DNA from 2 places in the Stenotrophomonas sp. YJH_SMC_14-1 genome. Region 1 is predicted to be linked to the other one. Evidence: riboswitches for the same ligand, from Rfam matches in the RefSeq annotation. Region 1 holds a riboswitch; the other holds the start of a gene.

Evidence for each region. A riboswitch is a leader RNA that binds a small molecule or an ion and turns the genes downstream of it on or off. The one in region 1 is predicted to bind thiamine pyrophosphate.
Region 2: it holds a riboswitch for thiamine pyrophosphate, as region 1 does, so the genes downstream of both, thiC (phosphomethylpyrimidine synthase ThiC) here and AC5P9P_RS20305 (TonB-dependent receptor) in region 1, are expected to answer to the same signal.

The regions. Positions count from the first base shown of each region.
Region 1 is NZ_JCAFVK010000018.1:10,113-16,063, forward strand. It holds gene AC5P9P_RS20290 (peptidoglycan-binding protein) at 1-1,738, shown strand, start outside; gene AC5P9P_RS20295 (glycine zipper 2TM domain-containing protein) at 1,984-2,391, shown strand; gene AC5P9P_RS20300 (phosphotransferase enzyme family protein) at 2,517-3,641, shown strand; TPP riboswitch at 3,685-3,780, shown strand; gene AC5P9P_RS20305 (TonB-dependent receptor) at 3,851-5,951, shown strand, end outside.
Region 2 is NZ_JCAFVK010000002.1:950,466-956,416, forward strand. It holds gene AC5P9P_RS09300 (winged helix-turn-helix domain-containing protein) at 1-1,084, opposite strand, end outside; gene AC5P9P_RS09305 (ion channel) at 1,354-2,025, opposite strand; gene thiC (phosphomethylpyrimidine synthase ThiC) at 2,165-4,009, opposite strand; TPP riboswitch at 4,092-4,192, opposite strand; gene AC5P9P_RS09315 (BCCT family transporter) at 4,413-5,951, shown strand, end outside.

The DNA.
Region 1 (5,951 bases):
GTACCAGGACAACCTGGACTCGATGGCACGCCGCAACGAGCGCACCGGCCACCCGTACCTGTCCGGAGGCAGTACGCCGACCGGCCTGGACCTGTACCTGGCCCACCAGCAGGGCAGCGCCGGCTATGGCTCGGTGCAGACCGCGATTGCCACCGGCACCTTCGGCGTGGTCCGCAACGGCCACGGCGAAGAGATCAACATGCGCCGCAACGTGCTGAACCAGATCGGTTCCGACGCGAAGGCGCTGACCGGCCACACCCTGGCCGAGATGCGCGGCATGAACGATGGCGACCTGGCGCGGACGTTCTCCAGCTACTACATCCACAAGTACGCGGCGATCAGCATTCCGGAAAAGAACATCGAACCGCAGGCGGTGGCGCAGGGCCAGGGCCAGGCCCCGGCCGCGCCTGCACAGGCCAGCGCAGCCGTGGCGGCGGGTGCAGCCACGCTGGCGGCAACCGCAGCGGCGGCTGCCACACCGAAGCCGGGCATCGAACTGCAGGCCGCCTACGAGGCCGGCGTGAAGTACGACCACGTGAAGTACGCCATCAACATTCCGGGTCACGCGCTGTACGTACCGGGCAAGACCGGCAAGAACGTGGAGCAGGGTTACATCGACTGCTCCGGCTGGGTCGGCACGCTGCAGAACCGCACCATGGACGAGATCAACCAGAAGGCCGGGCATGCGGTCTTCAGCAAGGCCGATCGCATCGACCTGGGCAACCTGGGTTCCGGCGGCATCGTGCGCAAGGCATTCGACCAGTCCGGCGTGCTGCTTGACCGCGACGCGATCCTCAAGCCCGGTGCGCTGAAGGAAGGCATGATCATCGGCCTGGATACGGCCAGGACCCGCCACGAGCACTGGAACGGCATCGACCACATCGTGATGGTGGTGCGCGACCCCACCACCGACAAGCTGCTGATCAGCCAGTCCACCGGCAGCAAGGGCGTGCACACCATGCCGGTCGAGGACTACCTCAAGCAGGTGAAGGACCACCCGAACTGGAAGCTGTACGCCTCCGATCCGCTGTCCAAGGCGCGCGACCTGCTGGAAAACCGCACCCCGTCGCACGAGCAGGCCCAGGGCAAGCCTGCCGCCGAGCACAAGGCCGCTGCCACGCCGCACGCCGAACTGTACAAGCAGGGCGCGCACAGCGAGGGCGTGCGCAAGGTGCAGGAGCAGCTGGGCCACCTCGGCTACGTCGGTGCCGACGGCAAGCCGCTGGTCGAGGATGGCCGCTTCGGCCGCAACACCGACGCGGCGGTGCGCCAGCTGCAGAAGGACAACGGCCTGGTGGCCGACGGCATTGTCGGGGCGAAGACGCTGGAGGCCATCAAGGAAGCCCGCGAGCGCCCGCTGCTGAACGACGAACGGCACCCGCGCAATCCGCTCTTCATCCAGGCCAGCAAGGGTCTGGAACTGTTGCCGGCCGGCACCTTCAAGGATCGCCACGCGCTGGAAAGCGCCGCGGCGGCCCTGACCAAGGAGGCGCATGCCGCCGGCCTGCAGCGCATCGACACGGTGGTGCCCAGCCCGAACGGTGAACGCCTGTTTGCCGTGCAGGGCACGATCGGTGACCCGGCGGCCAGCCGCGTGGCGGTGGAGGCCCGAGCCGCCAGCGAGCAGAGCATCGCGCTCAGCAGCGGTGCCGTGCAGGGCGCGCCTAACGTGCTGCACCAGCAGCAGGACGCCCAGCAGGAGCAGGCCCGGCAGGCACAGAAGGCGATGGGCATCTAAGCCCGCAACGCCTTGGCAGAGAAGGGAGGGCCACGTCCGCGTGGCCTTTTCCCTTTCTGCCAGCTGAGCGGCCGAGGCCGCTTTCAGCCTTGCTTCATGCCGCCTGCCGCTAGATGAATGCGCAAGCCGCACGGTGGACCAGGCAATGTTCCGGCAATGTTGGAACGTCAGCGTGGTCTCCACGGCAGCCGGGGCGCCCGCGCCCTCCCTGCCCAGCGTGGCATGCACCTCACAGGAGAACGAACATGCTCAGTACTTCCACACTCAGCTTCCGTGGTCTGGCGATGGCCCTGGCACTGGTTGCCGGTGTCGCCGTGGTCAGCGATGCCAGCGCGATGTCGAGGAAGGACAAGCGCACCCTGGTCGGCGCCGTGGTCGGTGGCGTGGCCGGCAACCTGCTCTCCAACGGCGATCCCGCTGCCACCGTCGGCGGCGCCGTGGCCGGCGGCGCGATCGGCAACTTGACCACCTCCGACCGCCGCGACCGCCGTTACTACGACAATCGCCGTTACGACGACCGCTACGATCGCCGTTACGACCGTGGCTACTACCGCAGCGGCTACTACGACCGCGGTGATGACCGTCGCTGGCAGCGCGAGCGCTACTACGACAACCGCTACTACCACGACCGCGGTCGCCATCGCGGCTGGTAAGCAGCGCGGCATCTCCCATGCCGATGCACGGACGGGCGGGTCGATGACCCGCCCGTTTGCGTTGGCCGCGTGCATGGCGTTGAATGCGCAGCCTTGGATGTGACTTTCCCCACTGGGGCTGCGGCATGACTTCTTCCTCCCACCGCGTGCAGGGCCTCAACAACGACGAGGTCGCTGCCGACTGGCCACCGATCAGCGCGGCGGACATCGCGTGGCTGCGCCAGCACTACCCGCAGCTGGACGAGCGCAGCGAACCGCGCTGGCACAGCCCGCGGCCGCTGTCGGCTGCCGCCATCGTCAACGGCGTGGAAGGCGCGGTGTTCATCAAGCGCCACCACCACAGCGTGCGCAGCACGGCCTGCCTGGAAGAAGAGCATCGCTTCATCGCCCATCTCGCCGCAGCGGGCGTACCGGTGGTGCAGGTGCTGCCAGCGGCCGATGGCCACACTGCGGCCGAACATGGCGAATGGACGTTCGAGCTGCATGCGATCGGCGTCGGCGAGGACCTGTACCGCGACGCCGTGTCGTGGTCGCTGCTGACCGATGTCGCGCAGGCCCGCGAAGCCGGGCGCACACTCGCGCAGCTGCACCGGGCCGCCGCCAGCTACCACGCGCCCCAACGCAGCACCCATGTGCTGGTCGCGCGCGACGATCTGATCCGTGCTGACGATCCGATCGCGGCCATCAAGGCAGGGCTGCACGAGCGTCCCGGGCTGGCCCGCTATCTCGCGCGCATTCCATGGGAAGCGCAGTTGCAGCGCGACGTGCTGCCGTGGCATGCCGGCCTGGCCGAGCGCCTGCGCGATGAGCCACGGTTGTGGGCGCACAACGACTGGCACGTTTCCAACCTGCTGTGGCGCGATGGGCAGATCAGTACCGTGCTGGATTTCGGCCTGGCCTCGCCCACCAGTGCGCTGTTCGACCTCGCCACGGCGATCGAGCGCAACGCGGTGGCGTGGCTGGAACTGGAGCGCGGCATGGAGGCGGTGCGCATCGATATTGCGCTGGCCCTGCTCGACGGCTACCGCCAGGTGCTTCCGCTGTCGGCGGCACGCGTGCACCTGCTGGCCGACCTGCTGCCGATGGTGCATTTCGACTTCGCACTATCCGAAGTGGAGTATTTCGAGGGCGTCACCGGCTCGACCGCCAATGCCGATGTGGCGTGGCAGCCCTTCATGCTCGGCCATCCGGCGTGGTTCCATACCGCCCCGGGGCAGGCACTGCTCAACGCGCTGCACGCGGCAGCCTGAAGGACGCCGGCTCGCAAATCCGTACCATTTGTAGTGAAATGGTCACCTGAAGCGGGGGTGCCTGGATCTGCCAGGCTGAGAGAGTCCCTTGGAACCTGATCCGGTTTGCACCGGCGTAGGGAGCTTTGAGCCGCAGCCACACCCCCGTCATGGGCCGGTGCACCTGCGCGCCGTCGCTTCGTCTCCCTTGTTGTCCGAAGACGAACCGAATGAACCGCTGCCTGCGCCCCACCCTGCTCTGCCTCGCCCTCTGCGCCGCGCTGCCGCTGCACGCCAGCGAGGCCGAAACGTCCCCCGATGCGGCTGCCACCGGCGCCGAGCGCTCGCCGACCGAACTGGCGGCGGTGCGCGTGCAGGCCGGCAAACCGAAGGCCGATACCTCGCGCGTGAATGCCTTCGGTGGCGGCAGCTGGAAGGACACGCCCGCGTCGATGAACGTGCTCGAGCGCGATTACCTCGACGGTCGCCAGGTACGTTCGCTGTCCGAGCTGGCCAGCAACGATGCCTCGCTGGGTGATGCCTACGCGCCGGTGGGCTACTACCAGAACATCGCCATCCGAGGCTTCGCACTGGACGCGGCCACCGGCTACCGCTTCAACGGGCTGTCCATCGCCGGCGAACAACGCCTGGCGCTGGAGAACGTGCAGTCGGTGGAGATCCTCAAGGGTGAAGCCGGCCTGGCGGCAGGCGTGATGGCGCCGGGCGGAATCATCAATTACATCGGTAAGCGCCCGGCGGAAGTGCGCACCGCCACGCTCGGCACCGATTCGGAAGGCTCGCGCTACGTTGCCGTCGATGTCGGCCACTGGATCACCCCGCGCTTCGGCGTCCGCCTGAATGCCGCATGGGATTCCAGCAATTCCTACGTCGAGCACGCCGATGGCCGCCGCAACTTCTACTCGCTGGCCGCCGACTGGCTGATCGGCGAGCGCGGCAAGCTGGAAGTGGATGCCAACTACCAGACCAGCTCGCAGCGCTCGGTGTCCGGCTACCAGCTGCTGGGCGCGCGTGACCTGCCGCGCGGTGTCGACCGCGAGCATCTGCTCGGCTACCAGCCGTGGCAGCGCCCGGTGGATATCGCCAGCACCAACATCACCGCGCTGCATACCTACGACTTCAACGACGCCTGGCAATCACGTGTATCGGTCGGCCACAGCCGTTCGGTGATCGATGACAACGTCGCCTTCGCCTACGGCTGCTACTACGCCGCGCAATGTGCCGATGGCAGCGTGCCAGGCAACTACTTCGCACCCAACGGCGACTATGACATCTACGACTACCGCAGCCCGGACGACACCCGCCGCAACCAGCAGGCCCGTGCCGAACTGCGCGGCCGCTTCGAGACCGGCAGCGTCGGTCACCACCTGACCGTCGGCGCCGACTACTTCCGCCGCACCGTGGACAAGCGCCCGAGCGTCAACGAGTACGTCGGTACCAGCAACATCCACGAGGCACCGGTGCCGGTGTTCGCGCCATCGCCGAAGATGCCGGGCCCATCCGCACGTCGCCTGGACAGCCGCCAGACCGCGTTCTTCGCGCTGGACCGGGTGAGCTTCGGTGACGACTGGCAGTGGCTGGCCGGTGGCCGCTTCGTGCGCCTCGATGAGCGCGCCTACGACAAGCGTGGCACCCCGCAGCGGCACAGCCGCCTGTCGCGCTTCCTGCCGCAGACCGCGGTGGTGTGGAAGGCCACCGACCAGCTCAATGCCTATGCCAGCTACGTGCGCGGCATTTCGCTGGGCCAGGAAGCGCCGTTCTGGACCAGCAACGCCGACACCTTCCTGCCGTCGGTGCAGTCGCGGCAGCTGGAAGTGGGCGTGAAGTACGTGCCGGTCGAAGCGCTGACCCTGGGCGCGGCCGTGTTCCGCATTTCGCAGCCGTACCAGTACGCCAAGCCGGACAGCAGCGACGTCGGCTACACCTTCGTCGAGGAAGGCACGCAGACCCACACCGGCCTGGAGCTGACCGCCAACGGCCAGCTGACCGATGCGCTGCAGATCGTGGCCAGCGCCAGCGTGCTGCAGGCGCGCGCGCGCGACACCGGCACGCCAGCCTATGAAGGCCATCAGCTGGTGAACGTGCCGAAGGTACGCGCCAGCGTGCACCTGGCCTACGCGCTGCCGTTCGTGCAGGGCCTGGACGTGACCGGCGGCTGGCGCTATGCCGGTGCCAACGTGGCACGTGTCGACGGCGGCGTGCGCGCACCGGACTATTCAGTGTTCGACGCTGGCCTGCGTTTCCAGCATCGCCTGCGCGAGCGCACAGTGACCTGGAACCTGTCGGTGGACAACGTGTTCAACCGCTTCTACT
Region 2 (5,951 bases), on a different contig from region 1:
CCGCGTAGTCCAACGCCCGCCACTGGCCGCTGGCCAGGTCGAGCACACGGATGCCGCGATGGGCGTAGCGGCCCACCATGCTGCCAAAGACCAGGCCGCGGCCATCCGGTGTCCAGTCGAAGCTGAGCAGCTCGGTTCCATCGCAACGGGTCGCCTGGCGCACGCCGCCGCCAGTGGCACTGGCGATCAGCACCTGGCAACCGCCGTCGGCTCCAAAGCGGGCAAAAGCGATCTCGCGCCCGTCCGGTGACCAGCTCGGGAAACGGTCACTGGCCCCCTTGGGCGGCAGCGCCAGCTGCCGGGCCGGCGCATTGCCCGAGGTCTGCACCTTGATCACACCACCTCCGGCGCCATCCTCGTTGGCGCCTTCGTAGGCAACCTGGGAGCCGTCCGGCGAAAGTGTGGGATAGGTTTCAAAACCACTGGTAGCGGTGATCAGGCGATAGGGACGCTGCGGGCTGCCGATCACCCGCACGCCGTTCTCGACCGCTGCATCCACCGGTGAACTCGGCTCCGGCCCGCGCCGCAGCAACAATGTGGCCATGACCAGCAGCGCGGCCAGCATCATCACACCCAGCACCCACAACAGCTGGCGGCGCAGCTGGCGCCAGCCGCGCCGGCGTGAAGGCGCTCCAGGCACGGCCAGCGCCGGAATCGTGCCGGCACCGTCCGGCGACGGCATCACATCCGCAACGGCCACCGCATCCACTTCCGCCACCGGCTCGAAGTCGTCCAGCGCCTGCACCGGTACCAGCAGCCGATAGCCGCTCTTGGCGATGGTCTCGATGTAGGCCTGGCCATTGTCGTCGTCGTTGGCGAACGCCTTGCGCAGCTGGGTGACGGCCTGGGTCAGCACGTCATTGGTCGGCAACGTATCGGGCCAGACCTCGGCAAACAGCTCTTCACGGGTGACCACGCGCCCAGGCTGCCGCATCAACACGCGAAGTACGCCCAGCGCTTTCGGCGTCAGCCGCCGCGGACGGCGCGCGCCTTCAACCTCGACCTCACGCGAGGACAAGGTAATGACACAGTCGCCGACCTGCACGCGGTCGGCGTCAATGGGCGTGAGTTCGCTGCTGTTCATTTTCCGCTATACAGTAGGGACGGGATCTGGGCAGGGCTCACCAGCAATACCGTCCCCACCGTCCCTGGACAGGGCCATCGAAAAGCCAGATTCCGCACAAAGCATCGGCGCATACCGCAAAAACAATAACGCCCCCGGATATTAGCCTAAGCCGGTTACCCCGCCTATGACGGGGTCGACACTCAGGCTCTCTCTCGCCGACGCATTCACATAATCTGCATCACCATTCGCGCCCTTTTGGGCGCGAAATTTTTATCTGGCGTTCATTTTCACATGCGCCGAAGCATGGTCAACCCGACCAGACGCGACACCACAAGGCCGATATACATGACGCCTGCGAACTGTTCGAGCATCACCAGGGCCCGTGCCTGCGGGTGCAACGGCACGACGTCACTCAATCCAACTCCGGACAACAAGCTGAAGCTCAGATAAAGCAGCTCCATCCAACTGCGCTCGGGGCCAGCAGTCGCACCCTGGAAACTGCCTGGATACCACTGTTGGCACACCGCGAATGCAAAGGCGAACCCCCAGGCCAGCAGGGTGAAGGTTGCCCCGGCTGCGAACAGTTCGTCGCGTGTTACTCGATGGTCCTGCAGCATGTAGGCGATCAATGCCCCGGCCGTATAGAAGTACAGCAGGCTTTCCAGCAGCTGCGCGGTGGTCAGCAGCGCGCTGCGGTCCAGCAGGGCGCCAGCCAGCGAGAACACCACCGATGGAATGGCCAGCAGCAATGCCAGCCACGTGCCCAGCGGACTGCGCTGGACCACCCACAGCGCCAGGCCGAGTACCGCCATGCCGAACATGCCCAGCGCCGCCCGGCCAGCGGCGGTGTCATCGAGGGCGGGATACAGCAGTACCGCGATCAACTGGGCGGCCAGGAGCCAGGCCGAAGGATGGCGGCGGGCGATGGCCAGCCAGCGGGTGGTCGTGGCAACGGGCATGGCGTCCTTTCCCCTGGGCGATGCGCGGAGGATAGCCGGGCGCGGCGTGATGAACGGTAGTGCCGGCCATTGGCCAGCACTCCCCCCGGTCCCGTGCACGACGGAATGCCGGCCGGCGGCCGGCACTACCCGTTACCCGTCACCCCTGGCGGTAGACCTCGGCCCCGCCAGCACGGAACTCCTGCGACTTCTCCTTCATGCCGGCCTCGGCGTAGTCGCGCACGTCCTGGGTGATCTTCATCGAACAGAAGTGCGGTCCGCACATCGAGCAGAAGTGGGCCAGCTTGTGCGCGTCCTTCGGCAGCGTCTCGTCGTGGAATTCCTTGGCCTTTTCCGGATCCAGGCCCAGGTGGAACTGGTCCTCCCAGCGGAACTCGAAGCGCGCCTTGCTCAGCGCGTTGTCGCGTACCTGCGCGCCCGGATGACCCTTGGCCAGGTCGGCCGCGTGCGCGGCAATGCGGTAAGCCATGATGCCGTCGCGCACGTCCTGGCGGTTGGGCAGGCCCAGGTGCTCCTTCGGCGTCACGTAGCAGAGCATGGCCGTGCCAAACCAGCCGATCATCGCCGCGCCGATCGCACTGGTGATGTGGTCGTAGCCCGGCGCGATGTCGGTCGTCAGCGGCCCCAGCGTGTAGAACGGCGCTTCGCCGCATTCGCGCAGCTGCTTGTCCATGTTTTCCTTGATCAGCTGCATCGGCACGTGGCCGGGGCCTTCGATCATGGTCTGCACATCGTGTTTCCAGGCGATCTTCGTCAGTTCACCCAGCGTTTCCAGTTCGCCGAACTGCGCCGCGTCGTTGGCATCAGCGATGCAACCCGGGCGCAGCCCGTCGCCCAGCGAGAAGGTCACGTCGTAGGCCTTCATGATTTCGCAGATGTCTTCGAAATGCGTGTAGAGGAAGTTCTCCTTGTGATGCGCCAGGCACCACTTGGCCATGATCGAGCCGCCGCGGCTGACGATGCCGGTGACACGCTTGGCGGTAAGCGGCACGTAGCGCAGCAGCACGCCGGCGTGGATGGTGAAGTAGTCCACGCCCTGCTCGGCCTGCTCGATCAGGGTGTCACGGAAGATCTCCCAGGTCAGTGCCTCGGCGCGGCCGTCAACCTTCTCCAGGGCCTGGTAGATCGGCACGGTACCGATCGCCACCGGCGAGTTGCGGATGATCCATTCGCGCGTCTCGTGGATGTGCTTGCCGGTGGACAGGTCCATCACCGTGTCACCGCCCCAGCGGATCGCCCACACCAGCTTCTCCACTTCCTCGGCGATGCCAGAAGACACCGCGCTGTTGCCGATGTTGGCGTTGATCTTGGTCAGGAAATTGCGGCCGATGATCATCGGCTCGCTTTCCGGGTGGTTGATGTTGTTGGGCAGCACCGCACGGCCACGTGCAATCTCGTCGCGCACGAACTCCGGGGTGATGACTTTCTGGATCGACGCACCGAAGGCCTCGCCCGGGTGCTGCTGCAGCAGGCCCGCATCGCGGATCGCGTCCAGGCGCTGGTTCTCGCGGATGGCGACGAATTCCATTTCCGGCGTGATGATGCCGCGGCGCGCGTAATGCATCTGGGTGACGTTGGCACCGGCACGTGCACGGCGTGGCAGGCTGCGCGCGGGGAAACGCACCGCGTCAAGCTTCGGGTCATGCTCGCGATCGCGGCCGAACGAAGAACTCAGTCCTTCAAGCTGCTCGGTATCACCGCGCTCTTCCACCCAGCCGCGACGCAGTGCCGGCAAACCAGCGGACAGATCGATGCGCACCTCCGGGTCGGTGTACGGGCCCGACGTGTCGTAAACGGTCACCGGCGCATTCTCTTCGCCGCCGAACAACGTCGGCGTACGGGTCAGCGCGATCTCGCGCATCGGCACCTGCAGATCCGGGCGTGAACCAGGCACGTGGATCTTGCGCGAGCCGGGAATGGGCCGGGTCACGGATGCGGAGAGTTGCTGGGCCTGTTGCTGCAGGGCGGAGAGCTGTGCGTTCATCGGGCATCGTCCAGGAAGGTCAGGGACGAAGCGGCGGCGCACGGCACCCGCGCACGGACGGTCCTTGGGCGGAGTCCGGGCACGGCTGCATTGCAAAGCTTCCCTACGCCGGTATGAGCCGGATCAGGTTCCAAGGGACTGTCTCAACCGTGGCCACATGGCCCGGTACCCCCGCTTCTTGGTGCGCATTAGAGCATAGACCGCCCGCCTCCGGGACCAGGTCGCCATTCGTTAACGGAACCATGACGTCGCGTTCAGTAACGTGCACGCCATCGCGTCGCTGAGATCGATGCGTTCCCCGCCGCCTTCGCGGCCCCTGCCCGGTCCATGCTGCATGCCGCCGGCCCTTCGCCGCAAGCTCTGCTCGCTCCCCTCAATCCCCCTTGATCGGAGAAGCTCCTTCATGGTGTTTCGCGTTTCCATCGCACTGGTTCTGCTGCTGGTGCTGCTCGCCGGTATCGCCCCCGGCCCCTTCAACACAGTGGTCCAGTCGATGCTGGCAGAAGTCATCCGCAGTGTCGGCTGGCTGTACCTGCTGGTGGTGTTCCTGGCGCTGGTGTTCCTGATGTACCTGGCGTTCGGCCGCTTCGGCAACCTGCGCATCGGCGGCGAGGACGCCGAACCCGAGTTCTCGCGTGCCAGCTGGATGTCGATGCTGTTCGCCGCCGGCATGGGCATCGGCCTGGTGTTCTGGGGTGCGGCCGAGCCCATCTCGCATTTCAGCAAGCCGCCGGAAGGGCTGGCACCCGAAAGCATGGACGCTGCCCGTGCTGCCATGCGCTACGTGTTCTTCCATTGGGGCCTGCACCCGTGGGCCATCTATGCGCTGATCGGCCTGGCAATGGCCTGGTTCCAATTCAACCGCAACGGCCGTGGCCAGATCAGCGACATGCTGCAACCGATCATCGGACGTCACCATCGTGGCTGGATCGGGCATGTGGTCAACATCTCCGCTGTCGTCGCCACTGCGGTTGGCGTGGCTACAGCACTGGGCTTCGGCACGGTGCAGATCGCAGCCGGCGTGGAACGCGTATTCGGCGTGCAGGCGGGCGTTCCGCTGCAGTTGACGATCATTGCGGTGGCCTTCGTTCTGTACATGGCGTCCACGCTCAGCGGCGTCGGCCGCGGCATGAAATGGCTGTCCAACTTCAACCTTGCACTGGCGGCGCTGCTGCTGGCGCTGGTGCTGGTACTCGGCCCGACTGGCGCGATCTTCAACACGTTCACCACGACGCTGGGCTCCTATCTCAACCAGCTGGTGACGATGAGCCTGCGCATGTCACCGTTCTCGTCCAGCACCTGGGTCGCGGACTGGACGATCTTCTACTGGGCCTGGTGGATTTCCTGGGCACCGTTCGTCGGTTCGTTCATCGCGCGCATCTCGCGCGGTCGCAGCGTTCGCGAGTTCGTGATCGGCGTGGTGCTGGCACCGACGCTGCTGGGCTTCTTCTGGTTCTCGGTGTTCGGTGGCACCGCGATCTGGATGCAGATCTTCGGCCAGGCCGACCTGCTGCAGGCACTGGGCAACGGCTATGAAACGGTGCTGTTCACTATGTTCGACAGCCTGCCGCTGCCGTTGCTGCTGTCGTGCATTGCGCTGGTGCTACTGATGATCTTCTTCGTGACCTCGGCTGATTCTGCGGTACTTGTGCTGGCCAGCATGTCCACGGACGACGCGGGCGAGCCATTGCGCAAGCACAAAGTGGCGTGGGGTGTCGGCATTGCGCTCGTGGCGGGTTCCTTGCTGTTGGCAGGGGGACTGGAGGCGCTGCAGGGCATGATCACCATCGCTGCGCTGCCGTTCGCGCTGCTGATGCTTCTTGTGATGGTGTCGCTGTATCGGGTGCTGGACCAGGAGTACACCCGCGAGCGACGGCAGGCGCAGCGCCAGCGGCACATGATCGATGCGTGGATCGCACGCGAGATGGCGGCGCAGGAGGAG